2 regions of the Mechercharimyces mesophilus genome follow, and region 1 is predicted to be linked to the other one. Evidence: predicted binding sites of a transcription regulator. Region 1 holds the regulator's gene; the other holds the start of a gene.
The links. The regulator Rex, encoded in region 1, represses fermentation and respiration genes when NADH is low (regulators of the CRP and FNR family bind a similar motif). The targets are predictions, from matches to a motif close to TTGTGAAATATTTCACAA.
Positions count from the first base shown of each region.

Region 2: AC6RGY_RS02685 (cytochrome ubiquinol oxidase subunit I) is a predicted target of Rex. The motif match lies at 2,564-2,581, and genes of this name have one in related genera.

Region 1 covers NZ_JCBAPH010000002.1:23,137-31,240, forward strand. Annotated here, with positions in the region: gene groL (chaperonin GroEL) at 1-825, opposite strand, end outside; gene groES (co-chaperone GroES) at 1,011-1,292, opposite strand; gene tatC (twin-arginine translocase subunit TatC) at 1,608-2,396, opposite strand; gene AC6RGY_RS07805 (redox-sensing transcriptional repressor Rex) at 2,430-3,098, opposite strand; gene AC6RGY_RS07810 (5-formyltetrahydrofolate cyclo-ligase) at 3,238-3,849, opposite strand; gene AC6RGY_RS07815 (ABC-F family ATP-binding cassette domain-containing protein) at 3,996-5,918, shown strand; gene AC6RGY_RS07820 (hypothetical protein) at 6,173-6,757, shown strand; gene AC6RGY_RS07825 (FkbM family methyltransferase) at 6,900-7,625, opposite strand; gene AC6RGY_RS07830 (glycosyltransferase family 4 protein) at 7,660-8,104, opposite strand, start outside.
Region 2 covers NZ_JCBAPH010000001.1:510,375-518,478, forward strand. Annotated here, with positions in the region: gene AC6RGY_RS02680 (cytochrome d ubiquinol oxidase subunit II) at 73-1,089, opposite strand; gene AC6RGY_RS02685 (cytochrome ubiquinol oxidase subunit I) at 1,155-2,477, opposite strand; gene AC6RGY_RS02690 (VanW family protein) at 2,713-3,753, shown strand; gene AC6RGY_RS02695 (3D domain-containing protein) at 3,780-4,769, shown strand; gene AC6RGY_RS02700 (YecA family protein) at 4,968-6,431, shown strand; gene AC6RGY_RS02705 (hypothetical protein) at 6,522-6,737, shown strand; gene AC6RGY_RS02710 (GNAT family N-acetyltransferase) at 6,847-7,281, opposite strand; gene AC6RGY_RS02715 (2'-5' RNA ligase family protein) at 7,298-7,822, opposite strand.

The DNA.
Region 1 (8,104 bases):
TTTGACAGCTACGGCGTTAAAGGTTCCACGCAATTTGTTTACGACTAAGGTAGCCAAAGCTTCCCCTTCAAGGTCTTCTGCAACAATCAAGAGTGGCTTTCCTTGTTGAACCACTTTTTCGAGGAGTGGTAGAATTTCTTGTACATTGCTGATCTTCTTGTCGGTGATAAGGATGTAAGGTTCATCCAACACGGCTTCCATCTTATCCGAGTCCGTTACCATGTAAGGAGAGATGTAACCACGGTCAAATTGCATTCCTTCCACTACTTCCAACTCAGTGGTAAATCCTTTGGATTCTTCAACAGTGATCACACCGTCGTTACCCACTTTTTCCATAGCTTCTGCGATGAGTTGACCTACTTCTTCATCGTTAGCAGAGATCGAAGCCACTTGCGTAATCGACTCTTTGCCTTCGATTGGTACCGAAATCTTCTTGATTTCTTCTACTGCAGCGATTACTGCTTTTTCAATCCCTTTGCGCACGATCATCGGATTGGCACCTGCAGCCACGTTTTTCAGCCCTTCACGGATCATCGCTTGAGCCAGAACTGTCGCGGTGGTGGTTCCGTCACCTGCTACATCGTTGGTTTTGGTCGCAACTTCTTTAACCAATTGTGCACCCATGTTTTCAAAGTGATCATCCAGCTCGATCTCTTTGGCGATGGTCACACCGTCATTGGTAATGAGTGGAGAGCCAAATTTCTTTTCGAGAACAACATTGCGCCCTTTCGGTCCAAGTGTTACTTTTACTGCATTTGCGAGCGAATCTACCCCGCTTAGCATGGAACGACGAGCTGTTTCACCAAACTTGATTTCTTTTGCCATCGTTTATGTCCCCCTCCTAGTAGTAGGATTGGATAGTATTCCTCTTCCTACTTGAAAGTGCATCACAAGCGAAGCCCTGACAGCCTCTGTCAGAGTACCTCCCCTTTATCTCAAGGGTGAGGTACCTACAGTACAGAAGAAGTAGGAACCTCTCTTCTTAATCGATAATCGAAACAGTCAAGTAACTATTCCACAATCGCCAATACATCACTCTCACGCAAAACTAAGTATTCGCTTTCACCGACTTTAACTTCAGTGCCGGCATATTTGGAAAAGATGACACGGTCGCCTTCTTTAACTTCTAACTCGATTTTATTACCGTTTTCATAACGGCCACTACCTACCGCAATCACTTTACCTTCTTGCGGTTTTTCTTTCGCTGCTTCTGGTAGGACTATCCCACTTGCAGTCGTTTCCTCTTGTTCGATCGCTTCCAATACGATCCGATCACCCAATGGTTTGATCACTAGAAAACCCTCCTTCATATCAAGCGGAATTCATTATTTTTTTGTTAGCACTCATTAAGCTCGAGTGCTAACACCCATTATTATGATATTCTTCTTGCGGTCATTTTGCAAGACCTTTACCAAAAAAATTTGTGCGCATGATTCAATACATAGAAGGTAGGTCTCCTGTGATTGTCTATTCCAAAACAGCGAAAGTTCTAACCAGAGAGAGTCTGTTTTCCACGTTGTATCCATAATCAAATGAAACTTCACTCTGTTTGTATCGCAGGAAAGCCACTGGTTAACTGCCAGTGGCTTTTCATTTCGAAGCTTGGTCTATTCTATTGTTGAAGACTCACTGTTATGCCTTTCTTGCCACATGCGTTCACGCTCTTCATCCAACTTGATTAGACGACGATCCAACCAAGCACAGAGACCGATACTGATCTCATAAAGTAAGAAAAGTGGAATGGCCACCAGTACATTAGAGACAAAGTCAGGTGGGGTAATGAGAGCCGCCACCACAATCAATGCCACATAGGCATAACGTCGTCCCTTACGTAACATACCTGGTCTCAAAATTCTAAGACGTGTGAGGAACAGAACCACGATGGGCAGTTCAAATAAAACGGCCATCGGAAAACAGATACGAAACATAAAGGCAAACACTTCATATATACCATAGGTCATCTCTGCGCCAATAATTCCATTCAAATTACCCATAAACGAGAGTAGGAAAGGAAAAACAATAAACAATCCAAAGCTTAATCCCAGTGCAAACAAGAAGACAGCAACCGGAATATAGATGAGCGTTGCCCGCTGTTCGTGTGGCATCAAACCAGGTTTTACAAATTTCCATATTTGATATAAGAGAACCGGGAGAGTTAAGCAAAAAGAAATGACGAAGGCGAACTGCATAATGACGGTTAATGGGTCCATCGGATTAAAAATGTGGAGAGAGAATCCATCTAATGCTCGCCAGCCTTTAAACCACTGAATAAGCGGACCGGCAAAGTAGATTCCTCCTCCCATCGTGATAACAAACGTCCCCAGCACCCACAAAATACGTTTACGTAACTCAACAAAATGGTCTAGTGCGGTTTGGTTTTGCTCTTGCTCTGTCATCGGAATCCTTCCTTTAGTTCACAAAGTAAGAGGCTATCGGAGCGGAAAAGAATCTTCCTCACCAACACCTTCCGGGAAATTTTTCAAGAAGTAGATCAATGTCTGTAATTCAGTCGTTAAGTCAATATGATGAATACGGGTAGGTGGTGGTGCCGTAATGCGGGACGGACTGAAATTAAGAATTCCTTTGATCCCTGAATCCACAATTTGATCTGTTGTGGTCTGTGCTACGTTGGCAGGAACCGTCAAAATCGCCACTTCCACTTGGTGAAGCTGGCAGATATCTGGCATCCTTGCCATTGGAAAGACGGGGATATCATCAATCTCACGTCCAATTTTCGCTTTATCTGTATCAAACCCTGCCACAATCTTCGTACTGTGGCTACGATAAAAGTTGTAGCGGAGAAGCGCCGTCCCTAGATAGCCCACACCGACCAACACGACATTGGTTACCTCATCCTGGTGTAAAAAGTCACGCAAGAATTGTAATAGATATTTTACATTGTAGCCGTATCCCTTTTTCCCTAGTTCTCCTAGGTAAGAGAAATCCCGGCGTATAGTAGCGGAATCAATCTGGAGTGCTTCGCTCAGCTGTGTAGACGATACGCGCTGCTTTCCGATTCCATGAAGCTTCTCCAGATAACGATAGTACAACGGAAGACGTTTGGCGGTTACCTTTGGAATCTGAGTTTCTTGAGACATAGGGCATCCTCCAAGTGAAACTTGATATATCCTTCGCGGAAAAAACGAATGATTCTTCGTGCATTCTCAACCATTAGTATAGCATAATGAAAGAGGACGAGTGAGCAGGTGGTGGGATCGATACGTTCACAATAACAATTTACTCCATCACAGGACGATCTTTCTCAAGTGAAATGGCAACCACCCGATTCGCAGTTACGACATAGTGCAACCGCTCATCATGTTTTTCCGGATAGACGGTAGGGACGATCTGCCAAGGATAGGCCACGCCTATCCGTATGCAGTGAGAAGATAATTGGTTAGCAAAGAAACGATCATAATATCCTCCGCCATATCCCAAGCGGTAACCAGCTTCATCAAACGCTAGACCCGGTACGATTACGACATCCACAGTAGTCGGAGTGATTTCCTTCTCTGGAGTAGCACGTGGCTCTTGAATTCCATAAGCTCCTTCTTCCCAGTCATCACCACGATCCACACGATAAAGGGTCAACCTTTTTCCAACCGAATCGGTTTTCGGTAAAGCAATCTGCTTTTCTTGTTCCCACCCTATCTCCATCACTGGACGAATATCTACTTCCTGACGGAAGGGCATATAAAACAATACCGTATTTGCCTGTTGAAACACCGATAGCTTCTGTATCTGTCGACAAACCGCCTTCGATTGCTTCTCCCTCTCGTGCGTTTCCATCTCGCTTCTTTGTCTTTTCATCTGCTGACGCAAAGCTTCCTTCTCACTACGAAGGTTCATTTCCTTTCCTCCCTATCCAGCCTTTATCCCTCATTCCCTCGACCGAAATTCTAGCTCCGTTTCCTGCCCTTTCGTTCCTCTCTTCTCCATTTGCCGATAAACCGCTATTTGCGCTACACTGGAATAGGAAAAATGAGGTGAACCCGATGAATCTGTTACAAATAAAAAAAGTATCCAAATCCTTCGGAGCCACGCCTGTATTTCGGAACGCCGATCTACGTATTAACCAGAAGGAACGCGTCGGCATTGTCGGTCCCAATGGTGCCGGCAAAACCACCTTACTCAAGGTGATTCTCGGACAGTTAGAAGCAGATCAGGGAGAGATACAACGTGCTAAGAACGCGCATATCGGCTATCTCGCCCAGACCAGTGGCCTCGAGTCCACACGAACCATTTGGGATGAGATGCTGTCCGTATTTGCTGAATTACGCACAATGGAGGAAAGCCTCCGTAAGCTGGAAACGTCGATGGGGCAACCTGAGGTATTAGCAAACGAAGAGCGATATGAGAAAGTATTGGCCCAGTATGCGAAACTGCAAGAAACCTTCGAGCGAAGAGGGGGATATCAATATGAAGCCCGTATCCGCGGTGCGCTTCATGGATTGGGATTAGCGGCATTATCGTGGGAGGAGACTCCCATTCACACCTTGAGTGGCGGGCAAAAAACAAGGGTGGCATTGGCAAAGATGCTGTTAGAAGAGCCCGACCTTCTCATTCTAGATGAACCCACCAACTACCTGGACATGGAGGCCTTACGCTGGCTGGAACAAACTTTGTCCCAGTACCCCGCTGCCCTCCTCTTGGTTTCTCACGATCGCTACTTTCTCGATCAATTGGTACAAATCATTTATGAGGTGGACCGGCATCAAGTCACCCGTTACACTGGCAATTATACCCGTTACCTCATTGAAAAAGAAGAGCGCCTTGCCGAATGGCAACAAGCCTATGAGAAGCAACAAGCGGAGATTGGACAAATGGAGGATTTTGTCCAACGCAATATCGCACGCGCATCCACAACCAAGCGCGCACAAAGCCGACGCAAGGCACTGGAGAAGATGGACCGGATCGATGCACCACCAAAAGAGCGAAAAAATGCGGCCATCCGCTTCCCTACCGCTCAGACAAGTGGACAAGAGGTCCTAACGATAGACAATCTCAGCATCGGTTATCCCAATCAAGTATTGGCACAAGATCTCTCTTTTCATATTCAGCGAGGCGAGCGAGTCGCACTCCTTGGACCCAATGGCACCGGCAAAACCACTTTGCTCAAAACGATAGCCGGTACACTTCCAGCACTCGCAGGTGAGGTCCGTTTTGGTACAGGCGTACAGATGGATCTATACGATCAAGAACAAACGGGGCTTACTCTTGAAAATACCGTACTGGACGAATTGTGGAACGCTCACCCCCGCTTGGATCAGACAACCGTCCGCTCCTATTTGGGGCAATTTCTCTTTCAAGGCGAGGATGTGTTTAAGCAAGTATCCTCCTTGTCCGGAGGCGAAAAAGCGCGTCTCTCTTTGTTAAAACGCATGATCAACCGCGCCAATCTCCTCTTGATGGATGAGCCCACCAACCATTTGGATATGCCCAGTAAAGAGCGACTGGAGGAAGCACTCCATCAATATACGGGAACGCTTTTATTCATCTCACACGATCGCTACTTTATTAATAAGTTAGCCACGCATATTCTCAAACTTACACCCACCGGCTTCATTCGTTTCGAGGGCAATTTCGATCAATTTCTTGCTTATGAAGAGCAACAAGAAGTCGTCACTCCCAAAGCCATAAAGAAGCCCACCTCCAACAAAGAACAACAACGGAAAGAGAGACAACAGCAAAAGCAAAAACAAGCCGCGGAAGAACACCTTGCCACATTAGAAGCAAACATTGCTCAAATGGAAAAAGAAAAAGGACGGATTGAAGAGGAGCTCTGCCAACCAGAGAACTTTCAAGACCCCGAAAAAAGCCAACCACTACAAACCCAGTTAAGTGAACTAGAAGAAAAGATTGAAGCACTCACTCTAGAATGGGCAAATCAAGCAGAAGTTCTGAGTGAAGATCGATAGGATCAAAGAAACAGGGGTAACTTGCAAGCCCCCTTCATGGTGAAGGGGGCAAGAGATCCCTTTGGCAGACACTCTCTCATTTTTGCTCCCCATCCTCACCGATGCTAAGAAATCAAAATATATATAGTAGGAGACTGGATTCATCCCTTCTCCACTCATTCAAGGAGGTGAATACTGTTACGAAGAGTAGCAGAATCGATCACTCGATATCGCCCTCTTGCATCGCCGATGCTACTACTCGTAGCGAAAATGATATGAACTCGACAAACGCTCAGCTCTCCTGTGCCTCATTCTCCATTAACTTCTTCTCACAGATTTATTCCGCACAAAATTGCTTGCTAGTAGACTCTTCGCAAACCAGCGTCCAATTTACACTTTCCGCTGCCAACCTCGGTTCTCCGCTAAGAAGAGCAGAATTAACTACTCTTGTGGAAGGGGAACAGCAAACCGTCGTCAATTTAAAAGAAGTCATGAATAGCGCGGATACTGAATTATCCCTACCGGGATTCGTAGATGGAAGAAACCTTTTTGGTACATTTACAAGTGATGATCTAAGCGTCTTCACAACAGTACCTGAATTCGTTACAGCCGTAAATAATTTTGAGGTTCTACTGTCCGTAGAAGGCACGATCACGGTCTTCGGTGGTCAAGTTATCACCGTATTCGGCACTGTGCTTCAGACCCCATTTACAGCGGTCTTACCCGAAACCCCTTTTGTTGTTCTAAACCCTTCTCTCACTACCACCCATCGCTCTTTTCATACTAAAAAATTGGAACAAAAAAAAGCCATCCCCAAAAATCCTCTCCGAATCACTCGTCATAAAAAATCCTCCAAGTAGCGTAATGGTACATTCGCATTATGACTGTAAAACATTCTCTTCTAATATAAATTTCAAAAATTTCAGCACCCTCACATACGGGGGGTGCTGTCTGTGTATTGTTGATCCTCTTCATCAAAATCCCTACTGTTATTCTATCGTCTTACCAGGATGCCAATGCTAATGGAAGAGGATGCTCCTTAAATTCAAAAGCCACCTTTAACTCGATAGGAGCCAATTCTCCATCTGGATGAACCACGCATAGTTTCTTGCCATAATTGCTCTGAAAAATGGTGATCAATTCTTTTAATGGGAGCACTTTTTCTTCTGCTAACGTCGAATCAAGCATGAATAACAGGAGATGGATTTTCTCTTTCACCAATTCTGATAACCCCATCATGACGTCTAATTGGTCTTTTCGAACCCCTACTCTCATAAAGTCAATCCTTGGAAGATAATGAAGATGCTCGTTCAGTGATACCGCCTCTACTTCGACGTCTCTCTCGTCCGAATCTTTCTGTATGTTATTTTCATTCCTTGCACTTATCTTCACTCTATGACATCCCGAAGAAGCAGCCGCCAAATTCCAAGCCTTGGCATGCCCTTCTAAAGAATTAATGGTTAAGTTATCCCTCAAATAACGATAAGTGTTCGGACAAGGCTCATAAGAAATACACCTTCCTTGTGAACCAATACGCCTTCCCATTAAAACAGAGTAGTACCCGAAGCCTGCCCCAACATCCACCACAACTTGGTTCCTGACAATGTGATGTTTTAAAAATCGAGTAATGGCTGTGTTGTATTCCCCTTCGGTAATGAGTGTAGGAGTCATCACTAAGTTATCTGCAGGAATCCGTAGCCTGCCCCCTTCTTTTAAACGGATTATCATCCTGTTATTACCTATATATGTTCCATACACTGGGTCACAACCTCCCTTGATTCATTTTTATCGCTTCTTCATAGACGAAAATCGTCTCCCTCGCAATCTGAAACCAATCATAGTGCTTCTCCAATTGGCTATATGCATACGTAGCCATTGTCTTCATTTCTTGTGGATGATCCAATGCCCAAATCATTTTCTCCACAAGCGAATCCACACTTTCACTTTTTATCGATAAGCCATTTTTTTGATCCAGCACTACTTCCTTTAACCCTCCTGTATCTGATGCAATAACCGGCGTTTGAAAGGACATCGCTTCTAAGGCTACGATCCCAAACGCCTCGAAAAAGCTAGGAAAGACACATAAGTCTGCCACACGATAAAGTTGATCACGCGCCTCATCATCGATAAACCCTAAAAAGTTTACGGTTTCTTGCAATTGCAAGCGATCCCGATGTTCCTTTAATTTCTGCTCTAAATAACCCTCC
Region 2 (8,104 bases), on a different contig from region 1:
ACTTTGTAGTGGCATAAGAAAGTCAGCTGTTGATGATCTACTTATGTGCTCATTTACTCTGTCTTTGCTGCCCTAATCAATCTCCCCTCTTACATATCGTGCATCAAACAAGAACAAGCGCAGAAGCAGGAGCAAGGAGGGAATTAATAGGACGAGCCCGGCCAGAAAAGCCATCACGAGAGCCCAGCCCATGGCTCCATTGGTGAAGCCAGAATGAATCGTGATGTAGGGGTATAACAAATAGGGCAGATGCGAGGCTCCATAGCCGTAGAAAGCAAAGGCGAATTGCAACATGACACTGATGAAGGCCCATCCGAGGTACTTCTTCTTCCAGATGAGTGTAACAGCAATAACAAAGAACAAGAGTGAGAGAGCAAACATCCATGCCAAATCCAACATCGCTTGAAAATGTTCGAGATTGTGTCTTTCCAGAGCGACAAAGACCAAAAAACTAGCCAAGATTGTCGGTAGGCTCCACACCAACGCGTAGCGACGCAAGATGGTGAATGCTCCTGTATCTTGTGCACGGTGAGCATAGTAAGTGAGGAAGCTCGCGCTAATGAAGAGAACGCTGATTAATGCGAGCCATACGACCGACCACGAGTAGGGGCTAAGGAAGAACGCTTTTTCCAGAAACGTAACCTTGCCATCGATGATATCTATAAACCCCCCCTCAGAGATGGTAAGAACAGTGGCCAGAGAGGCTGGAATGAAAAGTCCTGTCATGCCATAAAGGAACATGTAGACCCGGCTTTGTCTGGCACCATAATGAGCAAACGCATAGAAAGAGCCACGGATGGTCAGGAGGAGAAGGGCCACTCCTCCTGGAAGCAACAGGGCTGTACCGTAGTAATAAGCAGTATCGGGAAAAAAGCCAACCATCCCGACAATGAAGAAGATCAAGAAGACATTGGTTACCTCCCATACAGGGGAAAGATAACGGTTGATCACTTTCCCTACAATCGAATCCTTGTGGGTGAGGAGGCTATAGTAGGAAAAAAAGCCGGCACCAAAATCAATGGACGCGATGATTAGATAACCATAGAGGAAAGTCCATAACACGGTGATACCTACGATCTCTAATTGGATGGAATCCATAGGGGACCTCCTTTTTTAGCGACTGTTAAAGGTGATGGGTCACAAGTTACTCTACATCAGTCGCTGTTTTCTTGTATGAGTTCGGCTTCTGCTGGGTTGTTTCGGAAGAGTCGAATGAGTACCGTAACGGCGATGGTAGCCAATACAACGTAGAGCAAGGTAAACACCCAGAAGAGAAGCGCAACATCTTCTGATGTGGTCGCAGATTCTCCAACCTTTAGGAGACCGGTAACCATCCACGGCTGACGCCCTCGTTCAGCGTACATCCAACCTAACTCTACCGCGATGAAAGAGAGAGGAGCTCCCAGTAAAATACCGCGTAGCACCCATCGATTCCATTCATTCCCTTTCTTCCATATCCAGAGAAGCAGAAACAAGAGGGAGATAAAGAAGAGATAAAATCCGATGAAAACCATGCCATCGAAATAATAATGAACATAGAGAGGTGGCCACAATTCTTCTGGAATTTCATTGAGCCCCTTTACCTCTCCTTCCAGAGTTCCTGTCGCGAGAAAACTGAGTGCATTGGGGATTTCAATGGCCCCTATTACCTCCTGGGTATCCGGGTCCAGATAGCCACCAATGATCAAGGGGGCTTCTTCTTGTGTCTCAAAGTGCCATTCCCCTGCAGCCAGTTTAGCTGGTTGGTACTCTGCCAAAAACTTTGCCGATAGATCGCCGGCAACAATGGTGGCAAGTGATAAGATGAGCCCAGCTGCCATGGTGAATTTAAGGGCTTTTTTATAGTAGACATGTGTTCGTCCGCGTAAGATCCAGAAAGCGGCGATCCCTGCTAAGAGGAAGGCGCCCGTTACATAGGAGGACGAGACGACATGAGCAACCTTGGTCGGTGTTGCAGGATTTAACATTGCAGCAATGGGATCAATTTGTGTGAGTTCCCCATCCTTTAGGGTGAAGCCGTCCGGTGTATTCATAAAGGCGTTCACCATCGTGATAAAGACTGCGGACATGGTGGAACCAATCACGATGGGAATGGAGGTTAGCCAGTGCACAACCGGTTTAAAGCGATCCCATGTATAGAGGTAGATCCCTAAGAAAATGGCTTCAAAAAAGAAAGCGAATGTTTCCATGAAGAGCGGTAAGCTGATCGCATTGCCTACTAACTGCATAAAACCGGGCCAGAGGAGTGAAAGCATCATACCAATACAGGTTCCTGTTACCACCCCGACAGCGACGGTAATTACGAAGCCTTTGGTCCATCTTCGTGCTAGTAAAATGTAATGAGGATCTTTCTTATAAATTCCCCAGCCTTCTGCCAAGGAAATCAACAATGGCAGGCCGACCCCGATGGTGGCCCAAATGATATGAAAAGCAAGGGTTTCCCCTGTTAATATGCGACTTAAGGTTGTTGCATCCATGATTTTTCCCCCTTCTCTCTTTTTGTTGAGAAAGCACATGAGCCTTACCTTATATGATAGCGGATTCAAACCAGCATAAACAGAGAATGTGATTCTTTTCACAAAAGTATCACCCTCCATTCACAGCTTACACACACGTCGATCACAGAAAAGACAATGTTCCACAAAGAAGTAAATAGGGGTGATACTTTTTTCCTTTCGACGACAGACTAGATCGAGAGGAGGCGATTTTTTGATGAAGATGGTGGTTCGTTGTTTACTTTTGACAGCTATTTTGTGTGTGTTGGTTGTCTACCCTTCAGCAGAAGCTGAAGAGAAGATGCCTACTACGTTGACTGTGCAATGGCAGAAGCGTGAATGGAAAATGGATTTATCTGATATTGGCTATGATGGAATTGACCCGACCACAGTGGATCGTCGTGCGTTTTATGAATGGTTGCGTAAGGTGGAACATGAAGTGAATCGACTACCAGAAGATGCCCACTTTGTAGACAGGAAATTGGTACTCCATCAAAATGGCATTAAAATTAATCGTGATCAGATTGACGAGTGGTTAGAGTCGATTCATATTTATCTCCTTCAGCCACAGCAACTTCCTATTACGCAACTTCCCCCGGCAATTACGACAGAAACCCTACAAAAAATGAAAGAAAAGAGGCTAGCCTCTTATACCACTCGCTTTAACCCGTATAACAGAAACCGAGCCCATAATATCGCATTGTCCGTGGCTTCGTTGGATCATACCGTGGTGGACATAGGGGAGACGTTTTCCTTCAATGAAAGCGTCGGAATGCGTACGACGCAACGGGGTTACCGCTCTGCACCCATCATCGTGAAAGGTGAATACTCCGAAGGAGTGGGTGGAGGGATTTGTCAGACCTCATCCACCTTGTTTAATGCAGCCGATGCAGCAGGGCTATATATTGTGCAACGCGTCAGTCACAGTAAACGGGTGACTTATGTCCCTCTTAAGCGGGATGCGACGGTTTCATGGGGAGGACCCGACTTTCAGTTTCAAAATCAGTTAAACCGTCCCGTGCTGATTACTGCTAGTTTGAAAAACGGCTGGTTAACTATTTCCATTTTTGGAGCAGAAGATATCAAACACCACTCCCGTCGCGTTCCCCCCGCTCCACGAGACACTCCAGAAATGGAACATCACTCTCCCGAAAATCCATTAACGGATCATACAACCCAAGATTGTCATAAAGTACTAGCTGTATGGGTAGAAGCCACGGGAGATTTCTGCTATAATGATAGTCAGAATTCTGATTAATGATGTAGATTTAAAGGGGGCGTTGGATGAAGAAGGGCCTCATGATTACGTTGGGTGTTGTTGCCTTGGTTTTGACTACTGTTGTTATCGCTGGGTATGCGATGAAGACGGATGTGGCCATTGCCATGAGTGATAAAGATAAAGATCTGAAATTGACTGTTCTTGGAGGGACGCTAGAAGAAGCGTTGGAGAACAATGGGTACGATGTAGAGAAGATGAAAGCCCAGTATAAGCCGAATATTTCTTGGGATGAACCCCTTAAAAAAGGCATGAAGATTTCGTTGACGTGTCAGTGTGAAGTGAAGCTTCGTGTCGGAGGGGAAGAACAAGATTCTGTAACCACTGCCGAACAGACAGTTGGGGGCTTATTAGAGGAAAAAGAGATCGAACTCGGCCCATGGGATGAAGTGAATCATCCGCTGGATAAAACCATTACCAATGGTTTAGAAGTAACAGTCGATCGTGTGGAGAAGAAAGTGAAGAAAGAAGTCGAAACGACTGATTTCAAGACAAAAGAAGAAAAAGATGACGAGCTTGCTAAAGGAAAAGAAAAGGTCGTTCAAGAAGGAAAACAAGGAAAGAAAATATATGAAGTTTCCATGGTTTATAAAAACAGTGAATTGGTCGAATCGAAGACTGAAAAGCGACTTGTCGATGAAATTGAGCCTGTAAATAAAGAAGTGCATATTGGTACCAAAGAAACGGTGGAGGTCGCTGCCGGTTCAGGTTCGATTGAAGGTCTGGAATATAGTAAAGTGATTAATGCGGAAGCCACAGCTTATACGCATACTGGGAATCCTACGGCGACAGGAACGATGCCGAAGGTTGGGACCATTGCGGTTGATCCAGATGTTATTCCGCTGGGCACCAAACTTTATATTCCAGGATATGGACATGGAGTTGCCGAAGACACAGGTGGTAGAATACAAGGCAATATTATTGACGTTTTCTTAGATAGCGAGCAAGAATGTCGCCAATGGGGACGTAAAAATCTCAAGGTCTATATCTTGGAATAGAGAAAAAGAGCTACAGCACTCATGCTGTAGCTTTTTTTACTCCTACTGTGTACACAAAAAAGATCGAACATTTCTTGAATCCTCTCGTTTACCATTGTAGAATGTCTGAACAAGCACTTTTTCATAGAATCTTTGTCGAAATGGCCTCTTTTCTTGTATACTGGTAACTAATGATGTTGATAGATGAGGTGTGTGACAATGCCGGGTCGAAATGAACCTTGTCCTTGTGGAAGTGGTAAAAAATACAAGAAGTGTTGTGAACGAGTCGTCACCTTGGAAACGGCAGAACGGGCACGTGAATCCCGGGAGGGGAATCATAAATCGAAATTATTAGACCATTTGTATGGATGGTATGAACAACAAAAAGAAAGCTTGAGTTCGGATGAGTATACCCTTCTTTTTAAACGAGCCTTTGGTCTTTCTCAGGATGAGCCAATACCTCAAAGTCTTTTTTTTACTTACCACTATTGGATGATATTTGATGCTCCTTGTTTTCAAGAAATGCGCCCAGTTGAATATTGGGCGAAAACGCTATCGGGATCATCGGCGCGGCAATGGGACAAACAACTCTTACAGCAGTTCTGTTCCGTTCGCCTGGATTATTATGAGGTACTGCAAGTGGAAGGGAACCGTATTCATTTTTATTCGCCACGTGAAAAGACACGCTACTCTGTTTACGCTTATAAACCTCTTCGTGAGAAGATGTTGGTCTTTGCTCGATTTTCCCGCTTGGGTAACCGGTATGAAATGATCGGCCCATATACATCGTTTACATCTGAGATGAAGGAGGAGATTCTCTTGTATCTACGAAAAAACGCTCAGAAACTTAGGGAATCTGAATCCGAATATTGGGAGAAGAACAGCTTGCATGTGCTAAGTTGGTCGATCCGTCGTGCGGAAGAAAGAGAGAAGGTTGAAAAGACCGTGAAGTCCACCGCCTTAACAAAAAAATCAGGGGATAGTCGCTTTTTGTTACCTACTCTTCCATTGGCCACGGAACCTGGTTTGTCGGAAGGGATTACGCAACAGCTAGAACATTTTTACGTTGATTATGTTTCTCACTTTCAGGAGAGAACACAAGCGCTGTATCAAGAAACATTAAAGGACCTCACAGAATATATCTCTACCTATTTCGGTGTTTCGTTCCATTGGACACAATTGACCCAACCTGTCCTCATTCATTTTTTAGGTGTTTGGTATCCAGATAAAGGTCATAAAAGTGTAGCAAGATCTAAGATATTCCTTAACACCTTAAAACATTTGTTTCGCTGGTTGGATCAAGCGAAAGTGGCTCCAGTGTACTCTTTTTTTCGGCAATGCTATTCTTCCTTGATTCGATCTCTTCCAGCCGCTTTTGAGGTAAAGAATTGGATGGTGACGGAGGAGGGAAGTGGGGCTATTGTTTCTACTGAGGAAAGTGCTGAATCCCTCTTTCCTATAGAAATCACCACTACAGGTGCGTTTGTCTCCCTAGAGGGAAGGATGTTCCCACTAAAGAGTAAGGCGATTCCACCAAGCTGTACCGGTATGCACTTTTGTATTCGAGGGAAGGTGGTTATGGAGGAAGAGGGTGTGGAATTGGTTTCGGTAACCAGAGTGTACCCACTTGAGCCCGATCCTCATACGGTTGAGGAACGAAACGAGAACCATTCCAATATGTAAATTTTTCTGCACGGTGATCCGGCTGATGGACTGGACCATGGTGAGATATACTATGGAAGCACTCAACTACAAGTCGAGGAGGCGCTTTCATTGCTCCGCTTTCTACAAAAGTTGACTCAAGGCATGGGTGACGATGATAAACAGGCCGGTCCGAAGAAGGGGAAGAACCGGAATTTGGAGGAGCTCATGAATGAATTTGGTGCAGAGTTTTTGCAGAAGGAAGAGCGGCAAGCAACAAAAGAGTCAGGCGAGAGTAAGGAGCAACTTGGAAAACAGTTAGAAGAGGAATTGGAAGAGCTGAACTGAGGTTGAGTGTGAAAGGGCTAATCGAAAAAGGCACCCACTGGGTGCCTCTCGATTAGTCCTGTTTTTATGGAAAAATCATGAACCCAGTAGCTAGCTACGAGTCCATGATTCATGCAAGCGTTTTACTCATTTTTATGTGCTCGATCCCTGCTTCCATAAAAGGTGCACCTGCCAGTGTATAGCCAGCGCGCTCATAAAATCCTTGGGCTCGAACCTGCGCATGTAACGCGATGTTTTGAGCTCGTTGTTCGCGGGCGAAGCTTTCCATGCGTTGCAGGAGTTTATGACCGATTCCTTCCTTGCGGTGCTCCTTGAGCACAGCAATTCGCTCTGCTTTGGCAGTATGATTGTTTAGAAAGCGGACACGACTGGTTGCAACGGGTTTTCCATTAATCAATGCGAGAAAGTGGGTAGACTCTTCTTCATGCTGATCGATTTCATCCTCTGCTGGAACATGTTGCTCCTCAACGAAAATCGTCTGTCGAATCTGGAAGGCCTGCTGGATCTGTTGTGGTGTTTGTGCGGTTACAATTAGTACATCCAATGGATTCCATTCTCCTTTATTGGTCACCAGTTAAAAGAAAGCTTTGATAGAGTGACCATGACTGATTTTCTAATTGATAAAGCAGGTGAAACCGGTCTACTTGGGTCTCGATATTGATGTCTGTCATACGTAAACTTCCATAAACATCAAGCAACTCATCTTCAGGAAGTTTTTGTCCAATGGTGATATGAGGAATAAAGGCATGTGTCTCTGGAAGGTCAAGGGGACCAGAATTTATTTTTTGATGTAGTTCCCCCAATTTTGTTCCATCTCCCAAAGCTAAGTATAGGGTGGGGCTGTTTGGATGGAAAGTGCCAATTTTGCTGAAGTGGATCGTGAAGGGGGAAGCTTGTTTGGAAACTCCCTCTAAGTGATGAACCACTCTTTCGATCTCTTGCTCCTCTTCTCTTTCCAGTGAAAATGCTTCTTTGAGTGTAATATGGGGTGGGATGAGCCCGTAGTGAGGGTCATATCGTTTTCGATAGGAGTTTGCGACGTCTTGCACCTTTTTTTCAGGAAAGATGGCCACTCCGTAAATCATGTTACCGCCTCCTCAATCTGTCAACAAAATAAGATCCCTTGTAGGAGCAAGTTTTGCATAGAAGCTCACATTATTATGCCCCGCAAGAGTGAAATAAAGGCCTTTGGAAGAAATTATAGCAAAAAAAAGCCCCCTTTGCGAGGGATGTGGGCAACAGAAAAGGAGCAGCTTATGGGCTGCTCATTATTCGAGGAGGGAACATCTGTCCAATGGCAGGTTCAGATGGTCTTGCAGTAACAAACGATATCCTCGTTTGTTACTGCATAGTATGCGATTGTATTG